Regions from separate parts of the Paenibacillus sp. FSL F4-0097 genome, predicted to be linked through region 3. Evidence: riboswitches for the same ligand, from Rfam matches in the RefSeq annotation. Region 3 holds a riboswitch; each other region holds the start of a gene.
What was found. A riboswitch is a leader RNA that binds a small molecule or an ion and turns the genes downstream of it on or off. The one in region 3 is predicted to bind thiamine pyrophosphate.
Positions count from the first base shown of each region.

Region 1 (4,290 bases), 2.5 Mb from region 3:
ATTACAGATTGATAAAAGCTTCCTGTGCTTTAATATCCTCTGGTAGAAGATTGTTGGTGGATAACCACTGCTGAACCTTTTCCCAAGATGTCGGGTCTTGATATCCAAAAGATTGATCGCCAGCATTCATCAGCGGCAGCAGAATCTCAAGACTTTTTTTCTCAATCTCCTTGTCGAGCGGTGAAGTTGCATCTTCATGTGCAACCAGTAAATCCAGGGCTTGTTCAGGATTCTGCTCCACAAATTCCTGTCCTTTTGTAATGGCATTTAGAAATTTTTTAAAGTAGGCTTCAGAATTTTGCAATCCTTGTTCGCTGGCCACCAGCACAAGCTCATAATAGTCAGGCACTCCGTAATCCGTTGGATTAAGCGAAGTGACCGGATGTCCCTCTTTTTCAAGGATTAGTTGTTCATGGTTGATGAACCCGCCCATTATTGCGTCTACTTGTCCAGTAGAGATCGCAGGGATGAGGTCAAAACCTACGTCAATCAGCTTGGCGGATGAAGGATCGCCTCCATCACTCTGGATCATTGTCCGAATCATCGCTTCATAGAGCGGAATGGAGGAATAGCCGATTTGTTTTCCCGCGAGCTCTTTTGGACTATGAATACTGCCAGCCTGAGGAACCATCAGATGATTCAGTGGATGCCGCACGATTGCTGCAATCGAACGTACAGGGATTTTCTCGCCGCGTGCCATAAGTACCTGAGGCTGATAACTGAGCGCTAGATCAATTTGATTCGCTGCAACAAGCTTTAGGGAATCATTGCTGTCTGCAGGCATTTTGATCTCGACATCCAAACCTTCCTCTTGGAAAAAACCTTGCTGTTGCGCAGCGTATAGAAAGGAATGAACGGCATTGGGATACCAATCAAGCATAATCGTCAGCTTGTGTGACTGCTTATTTTCGGTATTGGAGGGATCGGTTTGGGAGTTGTTATTTATCTTGTCTGCCTTCCCGCAGCTGCTTAAGAGCAAAAGTGTGCATACTAGAAATACAGAAATAAGTCCTCGTTGTGGGGATTTTAAATGATTCATTGGTTTGATCCTCTTTTCTTTAAAAATAATTGTTCGAGTAAAGCTATCGCCAGAAAAAGCACCACACCAAGCGCGGACAGCAGAAATACAGCCGCGAACATTTCATCGCTCTGCATATTTCCGGCCATTCTGCGGCTGAAGTAACCGAGTCCTTTACTGCCGCCGAGCCATTCCCCGATAGTAGCTCCGATGACGCAGTATACAATGGACAGCTTTAAGCCAGAGAAAAAAGCAGGCAACGCCAGTGGAATTTGGGTTTTGACAAGCAGCTGCCAGCGGTTTGCACCAAATGTTAATAATAAGTCCTTGTAAGTCTGGCCACTTGTACGAAGTCCATCATATGTACTCACTACGACTGGAAAAAAAGCCGTCAAAAACACCACAGCCACTTTGCTCCACAGCGAATATCCGAACCACATAATAAAAATGGGGGATAGCGCAATTAATGGGATCGTCTGGCTAATGATAAGAAAGGGATAGATGGCCTTTTCTATGGGGCGATACAGGAACATTCCAGTGCCCAGCAATACACCACAAATAACAGAAAGGACAAAACCCACCAGTATCTCCTGTAACGTCGCCAATAAATGCTGTCCAAATAATAATTGCCTGTGCTCGATCAATGCGATTCCAATAGAGGAAGGTGCAGGGAGAATAAAGGCTGGAATCATGTGAAGGCGAACAGCTGACTCCCAGATTACAAGAATGAGCAGTACCAGAAGAAGGAAGGGACCATAGTTGTCTAGATGTTTTTTAAAAGGTATAGGTCGCATGTAATCTCCGCTCCAGCTCTGCACGCAGTGCTATAAACCGGGGTTCGTAGTTCATCTTATAATGTCTTGGCCTTGGTAAATCCACAACGATCTCCTGTAATTCGCTGTGCGCACCGCCAGATAATAAATAAATCCGGTCACTGAGCAATAGTGCTTCCTCCAGATCATGAGTGATGAGCATAATCGTCTGATTCAATTCACCCCATAACTCCAACAGCCAACGGTGTATCTCGCGTTTGGTCATGGCATCGAGAGCGCCAAAGGGCTCATCCAGCAGCATAAGACCACTTCCGCCTCCAGCCACTAAGGTGCGCAGAAATGCGACTCGCTGTTTCATTCCACCCGAAAGTTCATGGGGATAAGCCTTCTCTACATCTGCTAAGCCGAAGCGGGTCAACATTTCCCGAATCTGAGTGATCGTTTCTTGTTTATTGAATCTGGGCTTGATCTCCCAAGGCAAAAGGCAGTTGTCGAGCACTGTCCTCCAAGGCAGCAATAAATCCTGCTGAGGCATATAAGCGATCTGGCCTAAACGACTAGCGGTTGACGGGTGCGTAGAGAGTTTTATTTTTCCGTGAGTAGGTTCGAGTAAACCGGCAATCGTTTTGAAAAATGTACTTTTCCCGCATCCGCTAGCACCTACTACGGAGACGAATTCCCCTTGCCTGATATCCATGGATAGATCTGCGAATACAGGGGGTTGCTCAGATTCCGGAAAAGAGTAGGTTAGGCCTTGAATAGATAAAATGGTCGTGATGATCAAACCTCCTAAAATTTTTGTGGAGCGCCTAAACAAATAAAAACCCATCCATTTCCAGAGGAAATGAATGGGTCAAAAAGTTCATTCTGCATAATAACACTTAACATGCTTGATGAAAATTCTGCTCCACTTCCCTCCGCTGGTATGATCCAGATCAGGTTCCAAGGGTCCGGAGCTTGAAGCTCCGTCTCAGTCGGCCGACTCCCCTAGTGAAATAACAGGTCCATATTAATTTGTTAATAAATATACCATATCTTTCTGAGAAGTAAAGAGAGAAAGAAGTGAAGGATTAATCCAAGATTGGGTAAGATATAGGTAGGAATCTAGTTAATATTATAATTCCGATGTATATAATCGGAAAAAAGTATTGACGATCATGTGATGGCAGTGTACTATTCAATTTACCGGAAAAAATCCGGGTAGAGAGAGGGGATTTAATAATGAAAAAATGGAGTTTAACTATTATATTGGCGTTAACCGTGGTCCTTATAGCGGCTTGCGGCAATAATTCGAATACCAATACGGCTGCTGAACCTACAGCTGGAACGAATGGTGGAGCAGCATCTTCAGCGCAAAACAGTTTGGAGGCTGTGAAAGCCAGCGGCAAATTGCGGATAGGTACAGAAGGGACTTATGCGCCTTTTACTTATCATGACACTGCGGGGAAATTGACTGGTTTTGACGTGGAAATTGCTGAAGAAGTAGCAAAACGTTTAGGTGTTAAAGCTGAATTTTTTGAAACTCAGTGGGATGGTATTTTCGCTGGAATGGATGCGAAACGGTTTGATGTAATCTTTAATGAAGTTTCCATTAACGAAGATCGCAAAGTGAAATATGATTTCTCTGAACCCTATATCGTATCCAAAGCAGTATTGATCGTGAGCGAAGACAATGAGGATATTAAGACCTTTGCCGATCTTAAGGGTAAAAAAGCCGGACAATCCCTGACAAGTAACTTATCCGACATCGCTCGTGAGAACGGTGCTGAAATCGTAGCTACGGACGGTTTCAATCAAGCGATGGATCTGCTGACTTCGGGACGTATTGATGCAACTGTGAATGATGGCTTGTCTTATCTGGATCTAAAAAAACAAAAACCAGATGCAAAAATTAAAGTGGTTGATGAGATTCCTGAAGGATCACAAAGTGCCGCAGTATTCCTGAAAGGCAATGATGAGCTGGTGAAAGCGGTCAGTGATGCGATTACAGAGATGAAGAGTGATGGAACGTACTTGAAAATTTCCGAGAAATACTTTGGAGCTGACGTTTCAAAATAATACAAGGCTAGCAAGGCTAATTAAGCCTGGAAGCTAAAAAGGATGTCTGAATAATGGATGACCGCAAAATACAAATTTTCTTAGACACACTGCTACCCCTGCTAAAAGCCGGGGTGGCTTTTACCATTCCGTTGGCGCTACTTTCCTTTGTGCTTGGATTGATTTTGGCGATCCTAACCGCGCTGGCACGTCTTTCACCGTGGGTAATTCCGAAGCTAATCGCCCGTTTTTATGTGTGGGTTATTCGAGGAACCCCATTGTTAGTGCAGCTATTTATTATATTTTATGGTTTGCCGGCTGTTGGTATTGTACTCGACCCCTTCATTGCCGCCACCATTGGATTTACTCTTAGCGTAGGGGCTTATTCATCGGAAATCGTACGCGCTGCTATCCTGTCGATACATAAAGGCCAATGGGAAGCTGCCTTCTCAGTCGGGATGA
Region 1 covers NZ_CP151965.1:2,931,674-2,935,963, forward strand. Annotated here, with positions in the region: gene MHH86_RS13095 (ABC transporter substrate-binding protein) at 2-1,039, opposite strand; gene MHH86_RS13100 (ABC transporter permease) at 1,036-1,812, opposite strand; gene MHH86_RS13105 (ABC transporter ATP-binding protein) at 1,793-2,575, opposite strand; TPP riboswitch at 2,687-2,790, opposite strand; gene MHH86_RS13110 (amino acid ABC transporter substrate-binding protein) at 3,013-3,849, shown strand; gene MHH86_RS13115 (amino acid ABC transporter permease) at 3,903-4,290, shown strand, end outside.
Region 1: it holds a riboswitch for thiamine pyrophosphate, as region 3 does, so the genes downstream of both, MHH86_RS13105 (ABC transporter ATP-binding protein) here and MHH86_RS02055 (ABC transporter substrate-binding protein) in region 3, are expected to answer to the same signal.

Region 2 (4,290 bases), 1.2 Mb from region 3:
TGTTGAGAAAAAGCAAAGTTCAGCTCTTCTGGGTTATACAATTTATATCTTTTTTTGTTGTATTGTTTAAGTAGAAATGGTCCTGAATCCGTTATGATTTTCCATTTAAGATTTAACCAGCCACGTTTTATTGGGGTAGCATGAAGGACTTTCAATCCAAAAAAATGATAGAAACTATTACTTAAATCCTCTAAAATGGCTTCCTCTGAGCGAATCGCTTCCATTTCATCAACTCCTATCTATTCAAAGTATAAAAGAAGAAGCCGCCAATGACGACTTCTTTTAGATATTTCTTTTTAGCAGAAAAAGTTATCTATAAATGAGGCTCCCGCCTTGGAGAAACTCTTGCGCCTTCTCTTGCATTCCTGATTCAATTCTCGTCGTATTACGGATATTATGAGAGATCTTCATACTGCAAAATTTCGGCCCGCACATGGAACAAAAATGAGCTGTTTTAGCGCCTTCCGCAGGCAATGTCTCATCATGATATTCTAGCGCTCGCTCAGGATCTAACGATAAATGAAATTGATCACGCCAACGAAATTCAAAACGGGCTTTCGAAAGAGCATTATCCCGGTCTTGTGCTCCTTTATGCCCTTTCGCCAAATCTGCGGCATGAGCCGCTATTTTATAAGTAATGACCCCTACACGTACATCTTCCTTATTAGGCAGGCCAAGATGCTCCTTCGGAGTTACGTAACACAACATTGCTGTACCGAACCAACCAATCATCGCTGCACCTATAGCAGAGGTAATATGATCATAACCAGGCGCAATATCTGTAGTCAGTGGACCTAATGTATAAAAAGGGGCTTCGTTACAGGTTTCAAGTTGCTTATCCATATTCTCTTTAATCAAGTGCATCGGCACATGTCCTGGACCCTCTACCATCACCTGTACATCATGACTCCAAGCTATAGCTGTTAATTCACCTAACGTCTCTAACTCGGCAAATTGTGCTTCATCATTCGCATCAGCAATCGAACCCGGACGTAATCCATCGCCTAGGGAAAAAGAAACATCGTACAGCTTCATGATTTCACATATCTCTTCAAAATGTGTATATAAAAAGTTCTCTTGATGATGCGCAAGACACCATGCCGCCATAATGGAACCACCTCTTGAAACAATGCCAGTCATACGTTGTGCCGTCAACGGGATATAACGAAGCAGAACCCCCGCATGAATGGTAAAATAATCAACCCCTTGCTCCGCTTGCTCAATGAGCGTATCACGGTACACTTCCCACGTTAAATCTTCCGCTTTCCCATTCACTTTTTCCAACGCTTGATAGATAGGCACCGTGCCAATAGGAACAGGAGAATTACGGATGATCCACTCGCGTGTCGTATGGATGTTTTTACCTGTGGAGAGATCCATTATATTATCTGCACCCCAGCGGGTGGCCCATCTCATCTTCTCTACCTCTTCCTCTATGGAGGAGGATACTGCGGAATTTCCTATATTGGCATTGATCTTCACTAAAAAATTGCGTCCAATAATCATCGGTTCACTCTCTGGATGATTGATATTCGATGGGATGATGGCGCGGCCGCGGGCTACTTCATCTCTTACAAATTCCGGTGCCACATTCTCACGAATCGCAACGTATTCCATTTCCGAAGTAATAATCCCTTTGCGTGCATAATGCATTTGAGAGACATTACGCCCCTTTTTCGCTCGCAAAGGTTTTCTATGGAGCGCTGGAAACACTTCCGCCACAGCTTTTCCCGTTGCATTCCCGTTATCTTCAGGCTTCACGGTTCTTCCTTCGTACGCTTCCGCATCCCCTCGTTCCTCAATCCAGCTTAGACGATTGGGCTCTAACCCCTGACGAATATCAGTATGAATATTAGCATCCGTGTAAGCCCCGCTTGTGTCATAGACATGAATTGGGGCATTCTCCTCTTCGCCGTCTATGCCCGCAGTTGGACTAAGTGAGATCTCCCGCATAGGCACCTGTATATCAGGCCGTGAACCCTTTACATACACTTTTTGACTTGCTGGAAAAGCTGATAGATTGATTGGATCGTTGTTCAATTCGCTTGTCATCTCAATTCCTCCTATAAGGTGATTTGATCAAGCGGAGACGGTCTACTCCCCACACATAGAAAAGGCCACATCTGTATAAGATGCGGCCTTAGAGTAGACAAATAGAAATAGAGCTCCATTTCCTCCGCTGGCATTATCCAGATCAGGTTTGACGGTCGATAGTTATAACTATCCTCTCAGCCTGGTCCCACCAAGCTCCCGTGACTATATAATTGCTACTTCAAAGTATAACCGAAAAGAGAGAATTATCCAAATCTACTCAAATGTGAGATCAATGTATACGTTAGTTTAACACCAATACCCCAAATCCTTCCAGAAGCACCTCGCCCGACAATGTTGTGCCGCTCAGTAAATCTGTTTTGGTCTCACGAAGATGGATCGTGACAGGAGTCTCACTATAATTAAGCAAAAAAGCATAACTGGAAGAAGCTCCGGTACGGACTTGCAGCTCTACCTCTTCTGGGAGCTCCAGCCAATCTGCTGGCGATTGTAGATCAATTAAATTTATGATCTCAGCCGCTGCCTGTTCATTAAATACGGCTCCGTAATACCAAACCTCACCCTTGCCGCGACGATTTTTAGTTACCGCCGGTTTTCCCGCATAATAATCAGAGGCGTAAACCGCCATCACTTCAACCGAAGCTTCCTCTATTTTGAGAATATCATTAAAGTCATCTGCTCCTGTAACGACTTCGGTCACGCCCGACCAGCTAATTGTTGTTGGCTGACGACTGCCCTTAACCATTGTGAATTCTTCAACTGTGATCCCGCATTGATCCTTAGCAGTACCTGGGAAAGGACGCATATAACATTGACCGCGCTCATCCTTATAGCCAGTTCTACAGCCGAAGATCAGTTTGCCGCCTTGTTGAACATATTCATCCAGCAGAGACGCTGTCTCATCTGTCATAATCGCTGGGTGAGGATAGATAAGCACGTCGTACCTTGCAAGCTCCTCCAGCGTTGTTTTTTTGCGCAAATAGAGCACGTCATTCGGGATATGCTTCCGCTGAAGAGCCTTGTACCACTCCTTATTGCTCTTCCACATAAACGGGCCATGCCAAACATCGTATTCTCCATCCCACTCATTGTCATAATCACGAACAATAGCAACGTTAGCCTGATTATGAGTACCGATAAACGCTTGACCTGCTGCTGCCAGCTCCTGACCGATCTGCCCCGCTTCCCGCACTCTCCGGTTAGGCTGATTATGATAGTCATTGATTCCATGCCAATAAATTTCATTGCCCATCGTAGCTGTCCGCCAGCGGAAATATAACACCATATCTGCCCCATGAGCGATCGACTGATAAGTCCATAACCGCATCTGCCCGGGCTTTGGAGAAGGCATATCCATCCGGTTCACCCAGCCACCCGGGCCCGACTGCTGCTCCATAATGCAGAAATTCGGGGATATCGAACGAACAACAGATAACGACAGTCCCCAGCCTCTATCATTCAGCGGATTCCGCTCATTCGGGTCATAAAAAATAGTAGAGAACTGAGGATAGGAATCATAGCTGAAGAAATCCAGCAGTTCATCCGTCATTTCATGGCTATCGAGATGACCGAACAGACCGTTCGTGGTTACCCATTGCTTAGGGGCAAGTTTACGAATGATATCCGCTTGGTTTTTGGCAAAAGAAATTGTATTGTCCGAAATAAACCGTTTTTCATCCAATGCCTGATGAGGATTGGGTTGCTTCGGTACTGGAGTCGGACGTGGAAGATAGACCTGAGACCAGTCACTATAGCTTTGATTCCAAAAAACAGCTCCCCATGCCTCGTTCAAATGCTCAAGCGTAACATATTTCTGCTGTAGCCATTCCCGGAAGGCCTTATGGTCACTCTCCGAATAAAATTCACTGATCTCACAGTTGAGCTCATTATCAATTTGCCAGCCAACTACACCCGGATGATTGCCGTAATGTTCAGCCATTTGTTCTGCAATACGTGCACACAGTTCCCGGTATTTAGGACTGCTGTAATTATAATGGCGGCGCATGCCATGCTGAAGTGTAACACCTTCGTAGGTTACATTTAATACTTCTGGATATTTATCAGTCAACCAAGCTGGAGGCGTTGCCGTCGGAGTACCAAGTACAACCTGAAGACCATATTTATGTGCTAGATCAATCGCCCGATCAAAGAGCCCGAACTGAAACTCCCCTTCTGTGGGTTCAAAAATAGACCAAGCAAACTCCCCCATCCGAATGATCGTAAAGCCGAGTTCACGCA
Region 2 covers NZ_CP151965.1:6,192,717-6,197,006, forward strand. Annotated here, with positions in the region: gene MHH86_RS27770 (phosphotransferase) at 1-224, opposite strand, end outside; gene thiC (phosphomethylpyrimidine synthase ThiC) at 310-2,052, opposite strand; TPP riboswitch at 2,156-2,264, opposite strand; gene MHH86_RS27780 (beta-galactosidase) at 2,336-4,290, opposite strand, start outside.
Region 2: it holds a riboswitch for thiamine pyrophosphate, as region 3 does, so the genes downstream of both, thiC (phosphomethylpyrimidine synthase ThiC) here and MHH86_RS02055 (ABC transporter substrate-binding protein) in region 3, are expected to answer to the same signal.

Region 3 (4,290 bases):
CATCCCGCAGTGCGCCCTTGATCTCCCCAGCAAGCAGCACATTATCCTCAATCGTACGCCAAGGAAAAAGCGCAGGCTGCTGCGGCATATAACTAATTTCACCGCGTTGACCTGTAACGACCTTACCGTTCATGCGGATCGTGCCTGCATCGGGTTTCACAAGGCCGCCAATCATATGGAATAAGGTGCTTTTTCCGCAGCCGGAAGGACCAACGATCGAAACGAACTCTTGTTGCTCTACCTTGAGAGAGACATTATTCAGAACGTTCGTCTCACGGCGACGATGGGAAAAAGATTTGGAGATGCCGCTCACTTCAAGGGCGGGTGCCACGGTATGAGCTTCAGGAGAGCTTATGACTTCTGTTGTTCTGTGTTGCATTTGCGTCGCTTGAGACATACAGGCATCTTCCTTTCTATGAGTTACGGCGCGGCTTCCAGCGAACCAGCCATTTTTCCAGCAATGCAATAATAGCAAAGAGTACAAGACTTAAAAGTACAATAATAACAATAGCAACAAACATCCGATCCGTACGATATGCGGATTTCTGCAGAAGCATATAATAGCCAATACCTTTATCCGCGCCAATCCATTCAGCGACCACGGCGCCCATAACCGCATAAGTAGCAGATATTTTTACGCCGGAAAATAGTGCCGGGATAGAAGAGGGCAGCTCCAGCTTGGTGAAGATTTGCCACTTGCTTGCGCCAGCCATTTTCATATAATTCATCATGACCTGATCACTTTGGGCCAGACCGCCCATCGCAGCGACAGCTACCGGGAAGAAACATACTAGTGTAATCAGCACGATTTTGGGCAAAAGACCAAAGCCGAACCAGATAATGAGCAGGGGTCCGAGCGCGATGGAGGGAACATTTTGACTCAGAATAATAAGTGGATAAAAAGCCCGTCTAGCCCAAGGCAAAAGATGCAAAAGCAAAGCAACGATCAGGCCTACCCCCGTACCAATGGGAAAACCAATTAAAGTGAGCCGCAGCGTAGCCATCGTATGAGCCCAAAGACCAGAAGCGTTACTGGTGGATTCACGGGCAATATCAGCAGGACTCGGCAGAATCCAGGATTCAATATGAAATACAGATACAGATAGCTGCCATACGGTTAAAAAGAAGACGACCGCCACAAGGGGCGGCCATATTAGCTTCCAGGTCGATCTCACGGCCGATATTTCTCCGTCAATTTATCCATGCTGATTCCGTTAGGATTATGAGCGATTTTGATCTGCGAAATTACGCTTGGACTGCCTGCTTCGATCAACGCCTCCTGCATCTGACGCACAACCTCCAGCAGCTCGCTAAGCTCACCTTCCATTGTGGTTTCCAGTGGATTCACTTGATGTTTAACACCGGATTTCTGAATGACCTCAATCGCTTTATCTACGTATGGGATGGAATCCTCATTGTTCGGAGTTTTTGGAATTACTTGAATGCTTAGTAGGGTGTTAGCCACAATAATCAATCCTCTCATTTTATAAGGTAAGTTTAAAAAGCCAACTTTGATAACGAAGTAATTCATTACAATTGTTGTTTACTCCGCCGGTAAAAAATCATTACTGAATGCACTAGCAGCATCCAGCGGTTTATCCAGCAACTTCAGATCATACATCCAGTCGCCGTAATTTTGCCAGACCTCGGTTTTTTGCTCGCCCCAGCGGGCAGCATCGTCCTTGTATTTTGGGCTAAGCCATTTTTGGCTAGCTAGGACAAGGTCGGCGTCCAGGTCAGGAACGTCCTTCGATAACATACCGGCAGCCTCTTCCGGATGATCAATGGCATATTGATAACCTTTTGATGTGGCTTTCATGAAGGCCTTCACCAGCTCAGGATGATCTGCAATTTGCTTCTCACTCGTCGTCAGCACAGGCGTGTAATAATCGAGCTGTGGCGCATAATCCTTTAAGTACAGCATATCCAATGGCTCGCCACGCAACTCAGCCTCAACGCCAGTCCAAGCGTAGAAAATCCAGGCGAAATCAATGTCACGTTTGACGGCGGTAAAATAATCAGCTTCACCGATACTGATCAGCTTCACCTTTTTCACATCGCCACCTTCAGGATCCATGATAGCTTTCATGGCTGCTTCTTCGGCTGGTGAGCCCCAGCCTCCGTAGGTTTTACCTTCGAAATCCTTTGGTGATTTAATATTGCGATCTACTGGAGCGGCGAATCCCGATGTATTATGCTGAATAATAGCTGCTATCGAGACAAGGGGTACGCCTTGTAGACGGGCTAGCGTTAATCCTTCTTGGGCGCTGATGCCAAATGCGGCTTCGCCAGAAGTAACCATAGTATCAGAACCCGCTGCGCCTGGTTGAACGATTTCGACGTCCAGACCTTCTTCAGCGTAGTAACCAAGATCCTTAGCTACGTATAGACCGGTATGATTCGTGTTCGGTGTCCAGTCGAGTGCGACTTTAACTTTGGTGAGCTCTTTTGGAGCATCCGTGCCAGCCGCTGCAGTTGGATCAGTAGCATTTGCTTTGTTTCCGGCTGTATTCCCATTGTTGCTGCCGCATCCGGCAATGGCAAGAATGAGTACACAGGTGAGGCACAACGTAAGTGCTTTTTTGAGGTGCATGTCTTCTTCTCTCCTTTAAGGTTACAAGAATCCCGTCTTCACAACATGAACCGTAAAGTGTAGTATGTACGTTTTTCTACATCTTTTAGTGATCTAACAAAAAAAGCGCCCCGAGTGATCGGGACGCTGGCTTGGCGCAAGGTTAGTCAAGGTCACAGGGACCAGAACCAATTGGCGATTCCTACGCTGGCATTATCCAGATCAGGTATAAGGGTCAGTATCTTGTGGGATACAATCTCAGCCGGCCAATTCCAGCACCCCTGGTTCTATGAAGTTAACGGGTATTTCTATGTGCAATATAAGTAAGCATAAGTTTTGTACCTATACTTAATGTCTTATATTTCTCGCATACGGTGTATTATAGACGGCTGTACTCGGAATGTCTAGTAGTGCACTCCTGAATTTTTCCAATCCAGTAGTTTCTTTTTTGCTAGTCTAGATCTTTATATTTCTTGCGGTGACGCCGTTTAAGCTCACTAACCAGCGCCCCTAGCGTGAGGACAACGCTGATCAGAATCCCGCTCATGATCACGAAGAGGGCAAGAAATTCAAAGGGGGAATAACCAATCATTTTACTCCATTGGATTTTTCCATCCAGATCGTCAATGACTTGATTCATGCCGTAAATCCCGCTTACTACCGTAAATACAGTGAGAATCATCAGCAGATTATCCCGTCGCTTGGACTGAAACTTATCCTGATACTGAAACAGATCATTTAAGGTTTCTTTCACTTCCTCGAACAAAGCGTCGTTTCCGTATACTTTACGCAGCTGAAGAAATATCTCCCGGCCCTGCGACTGGGAAATCAACTCCAAGAAGTAGAACTTTGCCGAGAACTTATTAATGGAGTAGATTAGATTGTCTATTTCCTCATAATCATGATTAATCCGAAGTCGGGAGTGCATATTGGCGAGCTTCAGCAGAACGATTTTGTGGAAAATATTGAGTAAAAATCCGTAATAATATTGCCCGTACATCTGGTTGGCTAGACTAACAGCAATCTCCTGTTCAGCCCGGGTCATGCAGCAAAAGGTCTGCTCATTCATCATATAATACGTGTCTGGGCCCCAGCGATTATAGGAATGCTCATGACAATAGTTTGCAATATACGCTGGATCGCTTGCACTGGCATAGGGCTTTCCGTTCAGATCAATTCCATCAAGCTGTGAGGCGCGATAGCGTAGATTTACACTAATCTCATCAGAACCTTCTTCATTCTGAAAGCCGTAAAAAGCTTGCACCTGCATTCTTTCATCTACGAAAAAAGGAAGGGTCTCAAAATAAGCCCCATTGATATCCGATTGATCCAGATATGGCTCCAGTCCATCCACCAAATTTCGGAAGACAAAATCCTCTACCATCTCATAGGTCTGTTCCCCGCAATGAATATAAGTGTAGTCATCCTGTATGAAGGTTTTCTCTAGCGCACGGAAACGATCCGCGAATTCTAGGGCAATACTAAAGGGAATCGAATCCCCCTCCAGCTGGACACGTATCGTCACGAATCCAAGCTGAAAGGGACATATGAATATATCCGTCGAGAGAATTTTGAAAAATATAGATTGCTGCGGAATCTCCAGAATGCAGTCGAGATTATTTACTCTGGAAAAACGGCGAAACGAGTCGGCATCCTTCCTGCGCGGAAAAAGGACGTGTGCGGCAAACGGTAAATAGGTGCGCTCCATTCGTTCATGG
Region 3 covers NZ_CP151965.1:458,150-462,439, forward strand. Annotated here, with positions in the region: gene MHH86_RS02040 (ABC transporter ATP-binding protein) at 1-379, opposite strand, end outside; gene MHH86_RS02045 (ABC transporter permease) at 414-1,175, opposite strand; gene MHH86_RS02050 (MTH1187 family thiamine-binding protein) at 1,172-1,465, opposite strand; gene MHH86_RS02055 (ABC transporter substrate-binding protein) at 1,544-2,593, opposite strand; TPP riboswitch at 2,755-2,865, opposite strand; gene MHH86_RS02060 (hypothetical protein) at 3,024-4,290, opposite strand, start outside.